2 regions of the Sphingobium sp. TomTYG74 genome follow, and region 1 is predicted to be linked to the other one. Evidence: predicted binding sites of a transcription regulator. Region 1 holds the regulator's gene; the other holds the start of a gene.
The links. The regulator LexA, encoded in region 1, represses DNA repair genes until DNA is damaged. The targets are predictions, from matches to a motif close to GTTCCNCNCTTGTTCT.
Positions count from the first base shown of each region.

Region 1 (7,376 bases):
GGAAGTCACTGCGCAGGGCATCGTCGCCATGCGCCGCCTCACCCCGGCCGACGCCGGACTACCTACGCACCCGGTTGAGGCGATACGCGGCGGTGACCCTGCTCATAACGCCGCCGCCCTGCGCGCCCTGCTTCAGGGCGAGACGGGCGCCTATCGCGATGCCGTACTGCTGAACGCAGCCGCCGCCCTTGTCGTAGCTGATGTGGTTGCCGATCTGCGCGAAGGTGTCGAGGAAGCTGCCGAAACCATCGACCGTGGCCTGGCCAATGCGCTGCTCAATTGCTGGATTGCCTATAAATGACGAACAAGCTGATCGAAATCTGCGACACAAAACGTGAGGAAGTGGCCCGGCGCAAGGCCGCCGTCACGGTCTCCTCGCTTCACGCCCGCGCCGCCGAACAAACGCCGCCGCGCGGCTTCCGTCAGGCGCTCGACAGCGCCGCACGTTCCGGCTTCGGCCTGATCGCCGAGATCAAGAAGGCCAGCCCCTCCAAGGGCCTGATCCGCGAGAATTTCGATCCGCCTGCCCATGCGCAGGCCTATGCAGCCGCTGGCGCCGCCTGTCTCTCGGTCCTCACGGACGAACCCTATTTTCAGGGCCATGACGATTATCTCATGGCCGCCCGCTCCGCCTGCGCCCTGCCCGTCCTGCGCAAGGATTTCATGGTCGATCCCTGGCAGGTGCTGGAAAGCCGTTCGCTCGGCGCCGACGCCATCCTCATCATCGCCGCCGCGCTGGACGATAATCAGATGGCCGAGATAGAGGACGCCGCGCTCGGCCTTGGCATGGATGCGCTGATCGAAGTGCATGACGCCCATGAACTGGAACGCGCGCTGAAGCTCCGCTCGCGCCTCATCGGCGTCAACAACCGCGACCTGCGCGACTTCAGCGTCGACTTCGCCCGCACCTATGAGCTGGTCGGCCATGCTCCGGAAGGCTGCACCTTCGTTGCGGAGAGCGGCCTTGGCAGCCATGCCGATCTGGTCGCAATGTCCGAACATGGCGTTCGCTGCTTCCTGGTGGGCGAAAGCCTGATGCGCCAGCCCGATGTCGAAGCCGCAACCCACGCTCTACTGACAGGCGCATGAGCAAGCTCACCCATCTTGATCAGGATGGATCGGCCCATATGGTCGATGTCTCCGCCAAGGCAGTGACTGCCCGTGAAGCCATCGCCACCGGCTACATCGCAATGAGTGCCGAAGCTGCAACCGCCATCGCCCAGGGACTGGTGAAGAAAGGCGATGTCCTGGCGGTGGCACGCGTGGCAGGCATCATGGCGGCGAAGCGCACCGCTGACCTCATCCCGCTCTGTCATCCCATCGCCCTGACCTCTGTCACGATCGACTTCGATCTGGAAACAGAGGGCGTCACCGTGACCGCTACCGCCAGAAGCGCGGGCCAGACCGGCGTTGAGATGGAAGCACTTACCGCCACATCCGTTGCGCTGCTGACCATATACGACATGGCAAAGGCGCTCGATAAGGGCATGATCATCGGCAACGTCCGGTTGCTCGCAAAGTCGGGCGGCAAGTCGGGCGACTGGCGAGCCGCATGAGCCTGCTCCCGGTCGCGGAGGCTCAGGCGCGCCTGCTCGCGCTGGGCCGCCGCTTGCCGGAAGAGGACGTCCCGGTTTCTAACTGCGCAGCCCGCTGGCTCGCGCGTGACATCTTCGCCCTGCGCGATCAGCCTTGGGCAGATCTGTCGGCCATGGACGGCTACGCCATTCGCACGGCAGAATGGCCTGGCCCCTGGCGCCTAACCGCTGAAAGCACGGCAGGCAGCTCCCTTCCCTCCCCTTTGACTCCGGGGGAATGCTGTCGCATCTTCACCGGCGCACCACTGCCGCCCGGCGCCGATACGGTCCTGATCCAGGAAGATGCGCAGCTGGACGGCCAGCTCGTGCACCCCCTCGGCTCTCCACTACCCACAGGACGAAACGTGCGCCCGGCGGCAAGCGACTTTGGCGCAAATCATCTATTGCTCCCTGCCGGTGCCGCATTGGGTCCCGCGCAAATTGCTCTTGCCGTTCTTGGGGGCCACGGAACCCTCCCGGTCGGCAGCCGTCCGCGCATCGCCCTAATCTCAACCGGCAATGAACTCGTCCCCCCCGGAGCGCCCACGCCCTCTGGCCGCTTGCCGTCCTCCAACGCGCCGATGCTTGCGGCCATGCTCGGCCAGGCAGGCGCGGAGGTGATCGACATCGGCATCGTTCTCGACGATCTGGACGCCATGGTCCGGGCGCTCAAAGAAGCCGCTACGGCCGACATCATCGTCTCGACCGGAGGCGCCTCGGTCGGCGATCACGACTTGGTGCGGCCAGCTTTCCAGGCGGCGGGCGGCACTCTGGATTTCTGGAAGATTCGCATGCGCCCCGGCAAGCCGCTCATGGCGGGAAAGCTGGGTGACACCCTATTCCTCGGCCTCCCCGGCAACCCCGTGTCCGCCTTCGTGACAGCAACGCTGTTCCTGCTGCCGCTCGTCCGGCACATCGCCGGAGCCGCCAACCCGCTACCGCGCACGACGATCGCGGAACTCGCCGCGCCACTTCCTGCGACAGGATCGCGCGACGACTATCTTCGCGCCTATCTCACTGATGCTGGTCTGGTCTCGGTTACTTCGCAGGACAGCGCCGCTACCGCGGCCCTGGCTCAAGCGGGGTGCCTGATCCTTCGACCGGCCGACTCACCCCCGGCCGCCGCAGGTGACAAAGTAACCATCGTTCCGCTTTGACAATGAGAAAGGGGCCGCAAAGCGGCCCCTCCCCGTGATCCAACCGAACGTAGATCAGCGCTGCTGCTTGCTGTGATCGCTCTTGTCCTTGCGGCTTTCGCCCATTTGACCTTGGCGATTTTCCTGCTGCTGCTGACGCCCGCCCTGGCTTGAGCGGTCACCACCTTGCTGGCGGCGCTGTTTGTCCTGATCGTTCTGGTTCGCCATCTTACTCTCCTATTCACCCTCTTTGGGAAGGCCGCTATTCAACGGCTGTGACGCAGGTCCGTTCCTTTCGTTACGCTTGGCGCAACCTGCTTGACTTGCCTCCTTACGTTTCCTATGCGTTCTCCATCCGTTCCATGGAGGATAAGTCGGCATGCTGACGCCCAAGCAACAGGAATTGCTCAGCTTCATTCAAACTCGGCTCGAGGAAGGCGGGGTTTCGCCTTCGTTCGAGGAGATGAAGGAAGCGCTCGATCTGCGGTCGAAATCCGGGATTCACCGATTGATTAATGCGCTGGAAGAACGCGGGTTCATCCGTCGCCTGCCGAACCGGGCGCGCGCGCTGGAGGTTCTGAAACTTCCTGAAGCAATGCATCGCGCCCCCAAGGTCGCATCGACACCCAAACCGCAACTGTCGGCCAAGCCCCCGGTCGCAGCCAACGACGTGATCGACATCCCCCTTCACGGTCGGATTGCCGCAGGCGTCCCAATCGAAGCCATGGAAGGACAGAATATGCTGTCCGTTCCTGCGGCTCTACTGGGTGCCGGAGATCATTATGCTCTTGAGGTTTCTGGCGATTCGATGATCGATGCGGGCATCCTCGACGGCGACTTCGCACTGATCCAGCGCACTGAAGTAGCGCGCGAGGGGCAAATCGTGGTTGCACTGATTGAGGATAGCGAGGCGACGCTGAAATATTATCATCGCCAGGGGCCTAAGGTCAGGCTCGATCCGGCCAACAATGCTTATGAGCCGCAAATCTACGATTCGCAGCAGGTGCGCATTCAAGGAAAGCTCGCTGGTCTGCTGCGACGGTACAACTGACCGGATCGGCGGCGCGCCGGTAAATAGGAAGGCCGGGCGACCCACGGATGTGCGTCGCCCACTGTTTTCCCGGTTCGCACGGTTCCTCCATCAAGATCGATCGCCAGCCCGCCGGTATGTGCCAACAGCCGCCGATCCGCTTTAAGCCAACGAGGTTTGCACCATGAAGGCAAGCGACGGTCGGCGATAACTATATCCGCGCGCGCACAATCCCGTATCAGGGTATCCTTGGGCACGACAACGCCGCTTCTTGTTACCAACAGCTGCCATATGCGCTCTCCCCCGCTCAGCGCCACCATGCACAAGTCCAAGGAACAGCGGGCCTCGGGCAAGTCTGCAAGGGCACCCAGCGCACCTTCATAGCCTGCACTTTCCGCGATCATATCGCGGACATAATCTCCGGCCCGTTCGCGCAGGATATGCATGCCGCCGTCCTGCCCGCGCACGGCCACATGACGCCCATCCGCCGTTACAAGAATCTCCGGAGGCGAACTCATCATAATGATCGTCATGCCCAGCACCACGGGAGCCAGTCCCGCCCATCGCCAAGCGCTTCGCCAGAGCAGGCACCAAAGTCCGCCCAGCACGATAATCCCGAAGATCATGTTGGAGATGGAAGGCGCAGTAACGACCGCCCAGGGACTTGCCGCCACCCCATGCGCGATCAACAGCAGCAGATCGAGCGCGCGGGAAGTCAACCACCAGGCAGGAGCCCCCAGACCGGCAACATCCAACAGTAAAGCCAGCGCTTCCAATGGCATCACGACAAAGGTCGTCAGGGGAATAGCCACAAGGTTTGCGAAAGCGCCTATCATGCCCGCCTTGTGAAAGTGGAACAGCGCGATCGGCGCCAGGGCCAGTTCAACCGCAAAGCCCGTGAAAAGCAGGACAGCAAGTTGCCGCAACAATCGGCGATGGGCCAACTCCTCCCGGGCCGCCGCAAACGCGCGAAAACGGGGATGCTCCCCTAGAGCGACAATGGCGATCACGGCGGCGAAGCTCATCTGGAAGCTTGGCCCCGACAGCGCCTCAGGCCACACCAACAGAACCACCAGTGCACCGGCGGCTATTAGCCGCAAGGTGATGGCTTCGCGCCCAAGCGCAAGCCCCCCCAGCACCAGCAATGCAGCGATACAGGATCGAACCGTTGGCACTTCCGCGCCAGTCAACAAAGTATATCCAATGCCCGCCAGCGCGCCACCCGCCGCAGCGATCAGCATCAACGGCCAGTCCAGTGCTGCGCGCCGACTGAGCGCCATGATCCGCATCAGCAGAAAAATGACCGCGCCGATGAGGGCGGTGACGTGCAGCCCGCTGATCGAAAGCAAATGGGCAAGGCCACTGCGACGCATCGCGTCCGCGTCCGCCTCGCTGATGGCGCCCTGATCCCCCGTCGCCAGCGCCGCGGCTATGCCCGCTCCCTCTCCATTCGCATTCTTCAATATGTGCGCGAAAAGACGATTGTGCAGAGGCGGCGCCTCCGTTGATGGGCGCAGCACGACGATAGGCTTGAGCGCGCGTCCTGTTGCCCCAATCCCCTGAAAATAAGCGCGACGCGAAAAATCATAGCTACCCGGCAGGCTCGCTTCGGCAGGAGGCATCAACCGGGTGCGAAAGCGAATGATGGCGCCTTTGCCAACCCCTTCGGGTAGATCCGCCGCCGCTATGTTCACCCGGATCAGGGAAGGCAGCATAGGCATGTTTATCGGACGTATAGATACGCGACTCATCTGCTGCGCAGGCACCGTATCGGCTGACCTGACTTCGCCAGTTACTTCTACAAATGCCGCACGCGGCAATGGCGCCGTGCCGACAATCAGGGCTTTCCCCCATATCAACAGGCAGCCGGACGCCGCGAGCAGACCGCCCCATATAAGCGCATGGCGTATCCGGCCGCCCTCCGGTAGCATCAATCCGCCGCTCGCGATCGCAATCGCGCAACAGCAAAAAGACAACCATGTCAGCTGGTTAGGCAGAAATAACCAGCCCGCTATGCCCAGCCCAAGGCCCACCGGCACCCAAAGCGCGAGTTGCTCACGCTCAGCCTCCAATGCCTGTTCGAGCCGCACGAAAAGCTGATCGCCGCTGCGCCTTATTATCGGGGCAACGGAGGTTTGTCGTGGCTCAAAAGCCATGCTAGGGGGCGTCGCGTTCATGAATGAGCAAGGCGGATGTCGAGGAATAAATCGGTGAGTGCAACGGGTTTGAACAAGCAGGTGGTAACCCGTTTCGCGCCATCGCCCACGGGATTTCTTCATATCGGCGGCGCACGCACCGCGTTGTTCAACTGGTTATTCGCCCGGCACCATGGCGGCAAGTTCCTGTTGCGTATCGAAGATACCGATCGCGCCCGTTCGACCGAGGAAGCTGTCGCCGCGATCTTCGACGGCCTTGAATGGCTCGGCCTTGCAGGCGACGAGCCCGCCGTCTTTCAGTTTGAGCGATCGCAGCGGCACGCGGAGGTCGCTAACCAGTTGCTCGCGGCTGGCCATGCCTATCGCTGCTACGCGACCCCCGAAGAATTGGCTGAACTGCGCGAACAGCAGCGCGCCGCAAAGCAGCCGATGCGTTATGATGGCCGCTGGCGGGGCCGTGATCCGTCGGAAGCTCCGGCCGATGCTCCGTTCGTCATCCGGCTCAAGGCGCCGCGCGAAGGCGAGACGGTCATCGAGGATGCGGTCCAGGGCCGGGTAGTCGTGCAGAATGCGGAACTGGATGACATGATCCTGCTCCGCTCCGACGGGACGCCAACCTATATGCTCGCCGTCGTTGTCGATGATAACGACATGGGCGTCACACATGTAATCCGCGGCGACGACCATCTGAACAATGCGTTTCGCCAGCTCGGCATTATTAAGGCGATGGGCTGGGAAGAGCCGGTCTATGCCCATATCCCGTTGATCCACGGATCGGACGGCGCAAAGCTATCGAAGCGGCATGGCGCGCTGGGTGTCGATGCCTATCGCGATGAGATGGGCATGCTGCCCGAAGCCGTGCTCAATTATCTTCTGCGCCTCGGCTGGGGCTATGGCGATGAAGAAACCATCTCGCGAGATCGCGCGATCGAGCTGTTCGACATAAGCGGCGTGGGCCGGTCCCCCTCCCGCTTCGACATCAAGAAGCTCGAAAATCTCAACGCATTCTACCTGCGCGAGGCCGACGACCAGCGCCTGGCGGAACTGGTCCTGCCGCGCGTGGCGCAACGGCTTGGCACAACCCCGTCGGCTGAGGCGATGGCGCTCCTCGCGCAAGCCATGCCTTCGCTCAAACCGCGCGCGAAGACGCTTAACGAGATTGCCGAGGGCGCCGAGTTCCTATTCAAGGCAAGCCCGCTGGATTTTGACGACAAGGCTATTGCTCTGCTAGACGACTCGGCGCGCGAACTGCTTGGGAAGACCGCCGACGCTCTTGATTCCGTCCCGTCCTGGACGATCGAAGCGATCGAGGAAGCGATCCGCCGCGTGGCAGAGGAAGTCGGATTGGGGTTGGGCAAAGTGGCTCAACCGCTACGCGCGGCGCTAACCGGTCGTACGGTTTCGCCGGGGATATTTGATGTCCTTTTCCTTCTTGGAAAAGACAGGAGCTTGGAGCGGCTCGCGGATGCCAGGCAGGCAT
Region 1 is NZ_AP027341.1:486,943-494,318, reverse strand. It holds gene trpD (anthranilate phosphoribosyltransferase) at 1-301, shown strand, start outside; gene trpC (indole-3-glycerol phosphate synthase TrpC) at 298-1,089, shown strand; gene moaC (cyclic pyranopterin monophosphate synthase MoaC) at 1,086-1,556, shown strand; gene ACZ5TB_RS02560 (molybdopterin molybdotransferase MoeA) at 1,553-2,731, shown strand; gene ACZ5TB_RS02555 (hypothetical protein) at 2,786-2,938, opposite strand; gene lexA (transcriptional repressor LexA) at 3,090-3,761, shown strand; gene ACZ5TB_RS02545 (ComEC/Rec2 family competence protein) at 3,722-5,896, opposite strand; gene gltX (glutamate--tRNA ligase) at 5,933-7,376, shown strand, end outside.

Region 2 (7,376 bases), on a different replicon from region 1:
AATCACCGACAGCGAGGGTAAGGAAACGAGCCGCGCCTATCTGAAACGCTATGTCGTGTTCAACGTCGAGCAGATCGACGGTTTGGACATGAGCAAATTCCCTGCCCCGTTTGTCGAGATCAAGAACCGCGACGAGCGCGACCCCGAGCTTGATGCGGCCTTTACCCGCTACCCGGTCCCCTATCGTGAGGGTGGCAACAGCGCCTATTATCACCCCGTCGTGGACAGCATCGCCATGCCTGCCTTTGGCGACTTTGTGAGCGGCAACGCCTTCTATGCGACCCTCGCGCATGAGGCCATCCACTCCACCGGCCACACGTCGCGGCTCAATCGCGAAACGCTCTACGAATACGGCAAGAGCAAGGAAATTCGCGCTGCCGAGGAGCTGATTGCAGAGATCGGGGCGGCCATGCTTTGCGCTCAGCTTGGCATGGAGCCGACCGAGCGCGAGGATCATGCGGCCTATCTGGCGTCATGGTTGACCGCCCTTCGCAATGACAAGCGCGCGATCTTCCGCGCCGCGACCGCCGCACAGGCAGGAAGCGAATTGATCCTGTCCCACATGGCAGCGCCCGGAATGTCTCGCGCCGCCTGATCCGGCGAGGGCGGCCACCAGCGCCGCCCCGTCCCTGCCATTTCGAAGGACTAACCCATGCCCAAGACACTCCCCAAGGTCGAAATTAGCTGGCGCGATGAGAATTACGGTTCCGTCTGCGCCGTCGCGGCCTTCCGCAACTATGCTGGCAACGTCGATTGGAGCGAGCGCACCCACCAGCGTTTTAGAGGATGCCTGAAGCGCGCCGGTTTCGAGCTTCACTATGGCCGATGCAGCTACATCGCCACTCGCGGCACCGGCGAGGAACGCCAACGGGCTATTTGCGAGGAACTGGACCGCGCCGGTTTTCAGATCGAGCGGGGCGACGTTCGCACGCCCGAGCCGCAGCCATGACCGACGCCCCGCCCGTTCAGAGCCTCACCGCCTTTGCGAAGGCGTGGGGCTTGGTAACAATGGCCGAGGCGCGCGGCCATATTCATGCGGGCTTGCGCTGCGCACCGCCTACCAAGAGATTCCGCCGATGGTACGAGGCCGAGACGCGCCGCTTACTGGCCGAGGCTGATCAGACCGCGCGCGCCTATGGCGCGGCAATTGAGGCGGGCCGCACCGCCGCGCGCCACGCTTGAGCAGATCGCGGAGGGCCACCCTGATCTTGCATCGACCCACGCGGCCCGCCGCGTCATCGAAAAGCGGCGTACGCGCCGCAATGCAGAGAGGATGGATCATGACGCCAATGCGCAATCTTGACCGAGACACCCGCCGCGCGCGCCTGCTAGCTGCACAAACCCGCCCCGTGGGCGGAATCAATCGCAAAGGCATCCTGCGCGGCCATTGGGACGGCGGCAATGTCGTTCGCCAGTTCCGCGACGGCGCTGGCGAGGCGCGGGGCCTGGCCCCGTACTCGACACTGCCCAAGGTCGAGGACTGATGAAATTTCGGGCGCGGACCTGTCGGCCCGCGCCCTGCCTCTTTCGAGAAAGATCCATTATGGCTGTAACCATGATTGCCGCAGGGCTTATGTTCGCCTGCACCCCGACCCTAGTTGCAGATGGGGACGGGCCGGTTTGGTGTGCGGAAGGCCCGCGTATTCGTCTCTCAGGCATCGCCGCGCGTGAGCGCGACAATAGCTGTAGGCCCGGCCATCCTTGCCCGAGAGCATCCGCACAAGCCGCCATGGACGCCCTTGTCGCCATCTTAGGTGGATCTCGCGGGAGAACGCGCTTTCCCGGCGCACGCTACGACCATGTTCGCGTCAGCGCGCCGACAATGCATTGCCTTTCCGCTGGCAATGCAAAGGGGAGCCGCACCGCCGCGTTCTGTCAGATGGCGGACCGGCGCATTCTCAATTGCGCCATGCTCGCAACTGGCACCGTGGCGCGATGGGATCGCTACTGGCGGCGTGATATTGTCTGCCCGTCCCCACAAAGACGATAAACCGATGTTCCCATTTCGTTCCTCGGTGCGTTAGAAGGGGGCGAAAGGGAATCATCATGTTGCTGCCACCGATGCAGCCGGTCCCGCTCGCCGAGGTGCCAGAGGGGCTAATTCCCTTTATCATCGGAGCAGCGGGAGCCGGCTTTCCGTCCCCAAGCCAGGATTGGCAGGAGGACTCCATTTGCCTGATCGAGCTTCTACGGCTCGACAGGGCCGCCAGCTTTGTCTTCCGCATCAGCGGCACCAGCATGATCGACGCTGGAATCTACGACAACGATGTTGTCGTGGTGGACCGCGACACGCGGGCTGTTGAGGGGCATATCGTCATCGCCATTGTGGATGGCGGCTTTGTCTGCCGTCAGCTCACGCGTCGCCAGGGCGGGACATTTCTTGAGGCTCGCAACGCCCGCCAGCACTATGACCCTACTCCCGCCGAGGGCGTGGAAATATGGGGCGTCGTGCGAACGAGTGTCCGTGATTTTCGACGCTAGGCCTCGCAGATGACCCATGGAATTGTCGATGTCGCCAACTTCTATGTCTCTGCCGAGAGGCTTTTTGACCCGTCTTTGCGCGGCGTTCCCGTCATCGTCCTATCGAACAATGACGGTTGCGCGGTTGCGCGCAGCGAGGAAGCGAAGGCCCTGCATGTCCGCATGGGCGAGCCCGTTTTCAAAATCCGGGATCGGATCAAACGGCATGGCATCCAGCTCCGATCGAGCAATTACGAGCTCTATGCCGACCTCAATCGGCGGTTCAACGCCGTCATTGCCGAGCATAGCGATACAATTGAGATCTACTCGATAGACGAGAGTTTCTACCGCGCCCCCACCTTACCGAACGGCCTTGGCGACGTGGAAGCCGCGCACACGTTGCGAGAGGATATATTACGGCAAGTTGGCCTGCCGACCCGGATCGGCCTTGGCCCGACGCGCACTTTGTCGAAAGTCGCCAATGCGCTCGCCAAGGCCACCGAAAAGGTTTGGGGCGGCGTGGTGGATCTCCACGACACTGAGCTACGCCGGCGATTGTTCGAGCGATGGCCGGTCGGGGAGGTGTGGGGAATAGGAAGCGCGCTCGAGGCGCGGCTTCGACCTCTTGGCATCCGAACAACCGCCGACCTGGCGGCGATGCCGCCAGCGGTCGCGCGCGATGTGGGAACGGTTGTGCTTGAGCGGCTTGTGCGCGAGCTGGGCGGCATCGAATGCGCGGACTTCAAGGTTGAGCCCGACGCGCTGAAGGCAACTGCCGTCACTCGCCAATTCGGAGAGCCGGTCAAAACGCTCGACGAGCTGCGCGAGGCGATGGCGCGGCGCGCAGCGCGCGCGGCCGAGAAGATCCGCGCCCAGGGCCTCGTTGCGAGCCGACTGATCGCCTTTGCCCATGGCTCACGCTATCGGCCGAACCCGCCTTCCGCTTCGCGATCGGCGCGGTTGTCGCCGCCGACCAACGATCCGCGCGTAATCTTGCGGATCGTCGGCCAGATGACGGAGGCCATGTTTCAACCGGGGGGCGTCTATACGAAATGTGGCGTTCTGCTGGAAGATTTGACCCCGCAGGGCCAAGGCCAAGCCGACCTGTTCGCTACGGTCGACCCTCGTGCCCCGGCGCTGCTGGCCGCCATGGATGGCCTCAATAGTCGGTTCGGCCGCAACACCATCACGCTCGCGGTCCAAGGCCACGGCGCCAAGGCTTTCGACACTAAGCGCAGCCAGAAAAGTCCGGCTTGGACGACACGGATCAACGAAATTCCAGTCGCGCGCTAGAACCAAAGCGCTGAAAGAGTAGCGCCGTTAATTGCGATTGAGGCCCATTTGGCGACTTTGCAGCTTATCCTTCCAGCGACATTCCAATTCGATTAGATCGGCCATAGTGGCGGAGGTGCCGACGGTCTCCAAGATCGACACCTGATAATCGCTCGGATCGCGGCTTTTCAGCGCGACATTCCCTCCATGCCCCGATGCGAAATACTCGCGCCAGCGGCCAAGAAAGCCCTCTCCGCTGGACGCCATACCGACATACTGTTCCCTCGTTCGCGGGCACGTAAGGAGGTAAATTCCGCGCGTCGCGCGCAGAGCCTCCGCCCAATGGGCCGGCATTGTCTCAATATCAGAAAGATTCAGGATCAATGCCGCGAAGCCGGGGAACGGATCTTCGCGAAAGGTCCGGCGAAGCTCGACAACCGGCTTTGGAACGCGATCGCCACGCTGAATCCACGCGCGATAGCCCTTGCCCCAATCGATCCAGAGGCGGCCCGCATATTCGGCCAGCTCGGGCAGCAGCGCTAGCCGATATTGGTTGCAGCTTCCTGCCGGTTCCACTCCTCCGGTGACAGGATGCGGCCGATCTTCGGCTAGCGGCCCGATCAGCTCTGCAGAGTACAGACCGACGAACAGGGTTTCCTTCCCAGGAACACCGACGAAGGATGCCCAATAGGGTGCGCGTAGGTCCGGGGCGTCGCCTACCCCTTGGGTTTCCTGATACGCCTCAAAGCGGCTCCTATGGTCCCGCCAGAGGGCATATGGCGTCGGGAACCCCGGATGCCTGTTATCTTGGTGTCGCAGAAGCCGAACCGAGCTTCGGCTAATACCCGCTAGGTCCAGAAGATTGCCAAATGTGAGCATCAGGCCTCAGCTCCCGCGTCGTCCGCGACGACCGGGGCAGCGTCATGCGGCAGCGGGCCGAATAGCGTTTCTAGCATAGCGTCCATCGTGTCGATCCGCCGAAAATGCTTGGCCGGCACCTTGCTATGATTGACCCGAAGCGGCCGATCGCCGCCTTCACGGCGGCCGATACGCTTCGGACTCGCGAAGCCCGACAGGTCAGGAAGCGGTTCGCCGGGTGCCCCTCCGAACCACCAGAACGGCCCAAGATCTAGATCGAGCGTCACGCAAATCCAGATAACGCAGCCGCTGGGTTTGTCTGCGAGGGCTCGCCCCACTGAGACCGGCGCTGGCTTACTACGGATGCCAGTCTTGAACTGGATATGGCGAACGACAGGCCCTCGCCCCATGACCAGGTCGTAACCATGCGCGTCGAACTCAGATCGCAAGACTTCCACGTCGGTTATTCCGCGCCGCCATAGCGTGCGGAGGGCTTCACCAACGAAGACATGCTCAACGATGCGCTCCCGCAACGTCGAATGATGCGAATGCATGTCAATGCTCGCCATGAGTTTACTTCCCCCTTCAACGCCCATCGATCGCGCCTACGTCCTTAACCCCGGGCCGGTGATGCAACCGGAATCCATAGGTAGCGGAACAGGCCAGCTTTACCGTCGATCCGATTGTAGTCCTGCCAAGTGAGGGCATATCGCCCCTTGATTTCTAAGGCCGCTTCGCGGTTTTTCGTTGTCCCTGGCTTCGCCAGTTCGTGCCAAGCGAGCGAGCCGGTCAGCTCGCGCAGGTCGCAAAGGTTGAAGGCTGCATCTACAGTGTCAGTGCGCGCCCGCGGTTGCCAATAGCTCGGATCGTTGGTGAGAACCAAGACGCCAGCGCCATAGCCGGTTGCCTCCGCATAGGCTTCCATGCGCGTCACATCCTTGCACACGTCATAGCGGCGCTGGTCATGTGCCCCGTGCTGCTTCAGCGTGACCGGCTCCCCGTCGAGCGTGGTCGAAAAGCCCTTGCTGAGATATTTGAGTTCCAGGGCGAACCGGGTTTCGCCGATCACGATTACATCGATCGCGCCCCGCGCGGGGGCGGTTAACGGCCATTCCAGCCTTACATTTAGATTCGGATCGTTCTTCCGAATTTCATAGGCAAGCTCATGCTGGAAATCAGCTTCGGAGCAGAACACGGGCCGACGCACTGCTAGGCTTGCCATCAGATCCTCAATGACGATCAAGTTTGTCTCCGTTTGTCACGCGACTTAGGCCAAGCCTGTAAACAGAATATGGCAACACCTTCCACAAGTGGTTTCGACGCCGTTACTTTAGCCTACTAGATCAAGCGCCGTCCCGGTCAGGATATGAGGCGGCAGCGCCGCCGTTTTGATTGTGTAGTGCGGGGCCTGTTCCGGCCCCCTGGCGCAAGGGCCTGGCCGTCTCCGCCGCTGCGCGGCTCCGCTTGGTGATCGCGGGGGTTTCCCCGTCCTTCCTCCGCTTCGCTCCGTGCAGGCCGGGTGATCCCCCTCCCCCGCGATCAGCCCATATTTGCGCCATTCCCCGACCCAGTTCGCCACTTGGCAGAAGTCGATGGGGCCATCGCCTTCGGCTCCATTTTAAGAAGGGAAACAGCACAATGGCTAAGACTTCCAAGCCCACCATCCTGCATCTGACCGTCGATCAGCTTCACCGCAGCGAGCAGAATGTTCGCAAGAAGCCGTCCAGCGCCGCGAGCGATGCTGAAATCTCCGCTTCGCTGCTGTCCGTGGGCCTCATTCAGCCCATGGTCGTCATCACATGCGAGGCCGGGGGATATGAAGTAATCGCCGGGGATCGCCGCCGCCGCCTTCTCACGGCGCTGGCCGAGGCCGACCCGAGCCGGAAGGCACTGACATTCCCGTGCATGAAGGTCGATGACTTAAGCAAGGTCACAGAGATCAGCATGGCCGAGAACCGTGCGCGCGAAGCGATGGCGCTGCCCGATGTGTATATGGGTTTTGCTGCCATCCGGGCCGAGCGACCCGAGGCGACCCTAGAAGAGCTAGGCGCGATGTTCGGCTACGATGTGGGCCGAACTGCGCGCATCATGCGGATTGCGAACCTTCATCCCGAGATCATGGACCTCTACAGTGCGGGCGAGATCGATGACGCCCAGGCACAGGCTTACGCGGCGACCGAGGATCGTTCGCTACAGATCGCGGTCTATCGCCAGTTGGAGAAGGAAGCGACACGCCCACACGAGAAGAATGCGAGCGCCATTCGCAAGGCGATGAACTCCGGCAATCACGAACTGACCAAGCTAATGTGCTATGTCGGCGTCGATGCCTACCGGGCCGCAGGCGGCGAGTTTGAGGCCGATTTGTTCGCGCAGGATGGCGCTGGCATCGTCCAAAATCCCGACGTGCTTCACCAGCTAGTCGAGCAGCGCATGGCCGAGGATAAGGATCGGTTCGAGCATAATATCTCGCGCAATGGCCGGGTGCTTGGCGAGAAGTGGGGCCTTGCAGACCTTCAATTTTCGTGGACGGCGACCCCCCCGCAGATCAAGCAGTACGGCTATCTTTCGACCGACCATGAGCTTCGCATTCGCAACCCGAAGCGGGGCGACCTCCCCAGAGACCTCGCGAAAATCTATGCGTCGATGGAAACGCGCCTCGCCGCGATGATTGGAGAGGATGACGAACCGCTTCCCGATCAAGAAGAGGCTTACGAGAAGCTGGCGAACGAGATTGCCGAGCTGGACGCGCAGCGCACTATCATCCTGCCTAAGAAGGGCGCAGTCGT
Region 2 is NZ_AP027343.1:33,160-40,535, reverse strand. It holds gene ACZ5TB_RS17770 (ArdC family protein) at 1-595, shown strand, start outside; gene ACZ5TB_RS17765 (hypothetical protein) at 653-949, shown strand; gene ACZ5TB_RS17760 (hypothetical protein) at 946-1,182, shown strand; gene ACZ5TB_RS17755 (hypothetical protein) at 1,290-1,484, shown strand; gene ACZ5TB_RS17750 (LexA family protein) at 2,047-2,481, shown strand; gene ACZ5TB_RS17745 (Y-family DNA polymerase) at 2,491-3,753, shown strand; gene ACZ5TB_RS17740 (GIY-YIG nuclease family protein) at 3,781-4,308, opposite strand; gene ACZ5TB_RS17735 (hypothetical protein) at 4,611-5,159, opposite strand; gene ACZ5TB_RS17730 (hypothetical protein) at 5,204-5,833, opposite strand; gene ACZ5TB_RS17725 (ParB/RepB/Spo0J family partition protein) at 6,229-7,376, shown strand, end outside.
Region 2: the regulator LexA is predicted to act here: its motif matches at 1,997-2,012, upstream of ACZ5TB_RS17750 (LexA family protein).